Regions from separate parts of the Sutcliffiella cohnii genome, predicted to be linked through region 2. Evidence: riboswitches for the same ligand, from Rfam matches in the RefSeq annotation. Region 2 holds a riboswitch; the other holds the start of a gene.
What was found. Region 2 has a riboswitch for thiamine pyrophosphate ahead of thiC (phosphomethylpyrimidine synthase ThiC). Riboswitches for the same ligand answer to the same signal wherever they lie in the genome.

Region 1 (3,428 bases), 2.4 Mb from region 2:
TGCATATGCTTGGTCAAAGTGGTGCATACCCTCCGATTTTTTAAGCATAAAACTATGTAAAGTCAGCGTGAATATGGAACTTGGACAAGCTCGTTTATTTTAATTGCAAACAAGCTTTAAATATTTATCAAAAAATCACAAGTGATATAGAGGTTTTTCAAACATTTTGTCGAAAAATAAAAAAGTAAACTAACTAAAGAAAGAAGATAGGACAATGACAAAACTAGAAAAGATGAGTAAAGACGACATATGGAATGCAGTAATACAAATAATAAGTAGTAATGATTATCCAACAGAAAGTAAAATGCTCAACGAATTATTTATCGTCTTTCAGTACTATTCAGAGCTAGAAAGCGGAGGGCATGAAAGTTTCTTCAATTGGATGCAGGGGGATATTGAAGAAGTAGGTGTATCCGATTATTTAAACGATTTAATTTACGTTTTAGTAAAAATAGGTGCCAATGAATGTGCAGTTATTATGAAAAAGTATGGCTACGAGATGTGGCAGTTTTTTAAAGCTCTAGAAGCAGGGGAAATGGTCGAGGACAGTTTTTATCAGGTCATTGAAATAGCTGATCGAGAATATTACTCTCAAGATGGTAAACTAGAACAGCTATTAGAAGAGTATTTTGTAAAAGTATATCCACAATTAATCAATGAGTAGTATAGGAAGGGGGGGAACAGTTCTTGCTAAGAGAGTAAGAACTGTTTTCCAATTACTCTACTTTTCTCAATCCTTTCCCATCCAACATTTCCTGTACACCTTCCTCACACACACCATATGTTCTCCATGAACAAGACTCACAAACGGTTTGTATATCAGTTGGCACTACATGCTGACGAATTCGAAATTCAATGTCTTTCCATTTTAGCATTTGCCCAATTTTTAAATCCATCTTTTCTAAAATAGCGGCATCCCGCTCATATATGGTTTTGTCTTTACAATGATATTCACCGGTGTTAGGATATTTTTCACACAATTGATCTGGTCCTTTTACGATTTGAATCCATGTTTCAGGATCGTTTCGAAGCGTTTGATGCAATTTCGTCATATTCTCCACATACTCTTTTGAATACCCCATCCCTCGATAGCCAAGTAGGCAAAATAAATGATGTCCGCGCAATCTGTACATAATTACCTCCGATCACTTCTATAAGTAAACTGAAATTTAATCAAAGTTAACATATTTTTATAGTATCATAATTTATGAGTATTTAAAATTCACTAATGTTGTTAACTTTCTTAAAGGCCACACATAGAAACTAGTTTATGAAAGTGGTACGGCTTGTAAATGTTCAGAATGTTTGTTAACATCAAGATGTAGTTAAATAGTGTAAAAACACTAGGGGTGCTTTTTTAGCTGAGAGAGACAATCTGTCTTAACCCTTTAACCTGCTCTAGGTAATGCTAGCGAAGGGAAGTGGAGTATATAGGACAGGTATGTCTCTTTCAACTATAACCACTTTCTTTTAGAGAGTGGTTTTTTATTTTTAAAAAGGAGAGGATACAAATGAAATTTACTGAGAGATTAAAAGAGAAGTTAGAGCCAATTTGGAGACAAAATCATTCCCATCCATTTGTGGTGGAAATGGGGAACGGGACACTAGATAAAGAGAAATTCAGATTTTATATGGTCCAAGATTATGTGTATTTAATTGACTATGCTAAATTGTTCAGTATTGGGGCATTAAAAGCAACAGATGTGAAAACGATGGAGAAATTTGCAGCGCTATTGCACGGAACGCTACATGAAGAAATGGATCTTCACCGTAGTTATGCAGCTCAGTTTGGTATATCTCCTGAAGAGTTAGAAAATGCGGAGCCGTCTCCTATCACTTTAGCTTATACACATTATATGTTACATAAAGGACAAAACGGGACGTTGGCGGAACTCGTAGCAGCCCTTTTGCCTTGTGCGTGGAGCTATTGGGAAATTGGGAAAGAGTTAAGTCAAATTCCTGGTGCAACGGATCATGAGTTGTATGGTGAATGGGTTCGTATGTACAGCTCAGAGGAATTTGGTCAGCTTGCAACGTGGTGTATTGATTTAATGGATGAATTAGCAGAAGGAAAATCGGACACTGAGCTACTAGAATTAGAGAAAATCTTTTTAAACACAACACGATTTGAATATATGTTCTGGGACATGGCGTACAACAACCAAATGTGGCCGGGAGAATAACTAAGATATACTAGAGTAACGATGCTTCGTTACTCTTTTTTTCGTTTTAACGTAATGAAACTTCTATACTTAATATTTCGTACTATTAGTATAGAAGTATTAAGGGGGAAACAATTTGTTCACAGACTTAAATGAAAAGTTAATAGTATCAAAAGAAAAAATGCGTAAAAAAGTAAAATATGAGGAGCATATCGAACGGTTACATGCATCCTTACAGGCAGAAGAATCTAAGAAAAATAAATTAGAAAAGCAATTGTTGAAAGAAAAGGAAGATGTTACTCGATTAGAAAGCTTCTCCTTATCAAATATTTTTTACACAATAATCGGTAGAAAGCTTGAAAAGTTAGATAAAGAGCAGCAAGAAGTATTAGCTGCGAAGTTAAAGTACACTGAAGCGTTAGAAACAATTTCCGATATGGAGCGAGAGTTAGAAGAATATAAGGATAAGCACCTCGATGTTGCGTATGCCGATATAGAGTATGAAAAAATTATTCAAGAAAAAGAGCGCTTAATTCATGACAAACATTCCATATGGAGCGAAAGACTATATACACTTGCTGATCGAGAAGCAACGATAACTGCTAGTTTAAAAGAATATGAAGAGGCAATAGATGCGGGTAATAGCACTGTTTTGGCATTAAATAGAGCGTTGAATGAATTAAATTCGGCAAAAAATTGGTCCACATTTGATATGTTCGGTGGAGGGATCATTTCTACCGCAATGAAACATAGTCGGTTTGATGAGGCAAAACGTTACATACATCAAGCTCAAAGCCGTTTACGCCAGTTTCAAGAGGAGTTGTTAGATATTGAAAGTCATTTTGATGCGAATTTCGAGACAGGTGGATTATTAACATTTGCAGACTACTTCTTTGACGGCATCATTGTTGATTGGATTGTACACGGAAAAATTAATGACTGTTACGACCAAACAGAAAAAACGAAAATAGACGTATCTAGAGTTTTGAAAATCCTCTTAGAGCAAAAGAGTGACTTGGAGAAGGAACTAATTAATGTACAAGCAGAAAGAATAGAAGTGTTGGAGAGTTAGTAGGAAAAAAGTTAGGAAATGGAGTAGAAAAACGCCGGGATGAATATGAACATCATAACTTTTTAGAAATACTTAACAGGAATCGAAAATTACTTAACAGCTTTTCAGAAATACTTAACAGGAATCGAAAATTACTTAACAGCTTTTCAGAAATACTTAACAGGAGTCGAAAAATACTTAACAACTTTTCAAAA
Region 2 (3,428 bases):
AGAAAGAAAAATGCGCAAGATAAAAAACTTCACACAACAATCGATGGAACGGTATAATCAAGTTGAAAGGGATTTAGCGAATCGTTCGTCTAGGTTTAACAGGCTACAATCTCCAAATTTAATGAAACGTGGCAAATGGTGGGAAAGTTATTTTTCAAGTGATAAAAAGACTAGGAATAGACTAATTAATCTTCTCTTTCCGTGGTTACAACTGACATTTCAACGGCATTTTGGTCTTCTTTATCCTATTGGGCCAGCTCTTTCCTTTAATAAATGGATTAACCCTAACAGTCCTCGAGAAGTTACCTTTTCCGATGTTGAAAAACAGGCGATTGTTGACTATTTAAAGAGAGTAGATAACGGCGAAGTATCCTCTAACATGGAACAGTACGCAGGCATGACCAGTAGTTATGAGGGATATATTGGAGAGAACAACATCTTTGGACAACCACTTGGAGGGAATGCACCTCAAAATGCAGAGACTATTTCTACCTATGCTGACTTCCTGCCCTTCTTTGGAAACCTCAAAGCAGCAAGTGAAGTCTATTTAGGATACGACCCACTGACCGGAAGAGAGTTAGAAGATTGGGAACGCGGGGTCGCAGCGGCTGCTATTCTCGGTGGCGGGGCTGCAAGGCTTGGCGGGAAAGTAGCCCCGAAGGTTGTTGATAAGGTTGGGGATTTGGGGAAGGGTGACCTTTCTAAAAAAGTGACTTATGGCGACCAATACACTAAAGTTGATGGTAAGAAAACATTGAAACCTAATATTGAGTATTCAACTAAAGAAGGTTACCATTATAAAACGGATAGTGAAGGAAGAATTACAAATGTGGAAGCGACGTTACAACTCGGGAAAGCAGACCGTAATAATTATGCACAAAGGACAGTTGGCAGAGAAGATAGATTACCAAATGATGATGGAGGACATTTAATAGCTAGTATTTTCAAGGGTTCAGGTGAAATTGATAACTTAGTACCAATGAATGCTGCGCTGAACAGGAAAGAATACAAAGTATTAGAGACTTCTTGGAAAAAAGCTTTACAAGCAGGTAAAGAAGTAACAGTTAAAGTGAAGCCAATTTACGAAGCGAATTCTTCTAGACCGACTGAGTTTAAAGTTAGCTATACAATAGATGGAAAAAAATACTCGGATAGATTAACTAATTATCTAGGAGGTAAGTTAGATGGAAACTAAAATAACAGAACAGATATATCAACAAGTTGCAAATACATTAGTAAATATAATTCCGGAAGAATGGAAAAAGATCTTTTTATATGCTGAATTTAGAGAAGGTTATAAAAAGGTGTTTTTTTACTATTACACACATTCTAGGTCAAAACCTGTATATAGCCTTGACATAACGGATTTATATAATATTTCAGAAGATAATTATGAAGAAATGGAAAATGAGCTATATAAATGTTTTGCTAGATTGTGGGAAGAATTTAGGAAACAAGAAGTAGAACAATGGACTAATTTAACTTTTATTTTAGATAGCACAGGAAAAATGAAAGTTAACTATGGATATGAGGACATTTCTGAGCTGAGCCCTGTCGAGAAACAAGATAAGTGGGAAGCAGAAAACTTAGTGTAATTAATAGTAGATTAATCAACTTAAAACTAAGCACTTGGGTGAAACAAGCGACTGGAAAGAAGTTCACATAGATAGGAAGTGGGACGAGGGGACAGGAAAGTCGTCCACACATTTTTTTTTTTTTTTTACAATACTGTTAACAAATGTGTGTATGATATTCCTGTCCCTTCGTTTCATTTGGTCCCACTGTTCTTAGGCTGCATGACCAAGGTAAACTATAATTTGTAATCTTTGTGAAAAGAGAATGGGTGAAATCACTCCATACGTACGGATTGTATTGAAAGAGTGGGAATATCAGTTGCGAATAACTTTCAAATTATTCTTTCATTTCTATAGCAGGTGAGGTATACTTAAATTAAACTGAATAGATTTAACTAGGGGAGTCCAATGAGTTGGGCTGAGAAAGAAACACGTTGAAGTTTCTTGACTCTTGGGACCTGATCTGGTTCATACCAGCGTGGGGAAGTTAATGGCGTCAATAAAGCACTACTTCTATATACATATTAGCCGGGTCCAACCATTAATTGGACACCGGCTTTTTTACGTACTTCATGAGCTCTTCTAAAGCTTTTCCACTTGTTGTGTTCTAGATCCTGTCCCTATTATCGAAAAAGGGAGAGATTGATCATGTCATTAACAACATCTTCATTAAACAAGCAAAGTATTTCCATCATGTCTAACTTTAATGGTAGTAAAAAGGTATATGTGGAGGGATCTAGACCCGATATCAAAGTTCCGATGCGTGAAATTGAGTTAAGTCCGACAACCGGTTCATTTGGGGAAGAAGATAATCCCCCTGTGCGCGTGTATGATACCAGCGGACCTTATACAGACCCTAATTATTCTATTGACATAACAAAAGGTCTGCCAGCCCTGCGAAGTTCTTGGATTCAAGAACGTGGCGATGTAGAGGAATACAAAGGGCGTGATATCAAGCCGCAGGATAATGGGTATAGAGATGAGAACGATCCTCGGACCACTCAAAATATGTTTCCAGGTTTAAAGCGGAAGCCACTACGGGCACAAAAAGGGAAAAATGTAACACAACTTCATTATGCAAAAAAAGGTATGATCACACCTGAGATGGAGTTTATTGCAATAAGAGAAAATATGGATCCTGAATTTGTACGGGATGAAGTGGCCAGGGGACGCGCGATTATTCCAGCAAATATCAACCATCCCGAGATTGAACCTATGATCATAGGGCGAAATTTCCATGTGAAAATCAACGCCAATATTGGTAACTCAGCTGTTACTTCTTCCATTGAGAATGAAGTTGAAAAAATGACATGGGCTACACGCTGGGGTGCTGATAATATTATGGACTTATCAACAGGAAAACATATTCACACAACTAGGGAATGGATTATTCGAAATTCACCTGTTCCTGTCGGGACTGTCCCAATCTATCAAGCTCTTGAAAAGGTAAATGGTGTTGCGGAAGATTTAACATGGGAGATCTACCGTGATACTTTAATTGAACAAGCCGAACAAGGTGTCGATTATTTCACTATTCACGCGGGTGTTCTGCTTCGCTACGTTCCATTAACAGCAAAGCGGGTAACAGGAATTGTATCCCGTGGTGGATCGATTATGGCTCAATGGTGCCTATATCATCATCAGGAAAACTTTTTATATACACATTTTGAGGAAATCTGCGAAATTATGAAAGCTTATGATATATCCTTCTCGTTGGGTGATGGGCTACGTCCTGGCTCAATTGCAGATGCGAATGATGAAGCACAGTTTGCTGAATTAGAAACGCTTGGAGAACTGACAAAGATTGCTTGGAAGCACGATGTACAAGTGATGGTTGAAGGACCCGGGCACGTA

Region 1: another riboswitch for thiamine pyrophosphate. It lies ahead of tenA (thiaminase II); the one in region 2 lies ahead of thiC (phosphomethylpyrimidine synthase ThiC).

What each region holds. Positions count from the first base shown of each region.
Region 1 covers NZ_CP018866.1:1,752,734-1,756,161, forward strand. The annotation lists gene BC6307_RS08640 (DMP19 family protein) at 215-664, shown strand; gene BC6307_RS08645 (DUF1284 domain-containing protein) at 717-1,133, opposite strand; TPP riboswitch at 1,336-1,437, shown strand; gene tenA (thiaminase II) at 1,512-2,183, shown strand; gene BC6307_RS08655 (hypothetical protein) at 2,299-3,234, shown strand.
Region 2 covers NZ_CP018866.1:4,259,983-4,263,410, reverse strand. The annotation lists gene BC6307_RS25395 (DNA/RNA non-specific endonuclease) at 1-1,195, shown strand, start outside; gene BC6307_RS21310 (immunity protein YezG family protein) at 1,185-1,595, shown strand; TPP riboswitch at 1,962-2,076, shown strand; gene thiC (phosphomethylpyrimidine synthase ThiC) at 2,223-3,428, shown strand, end outside.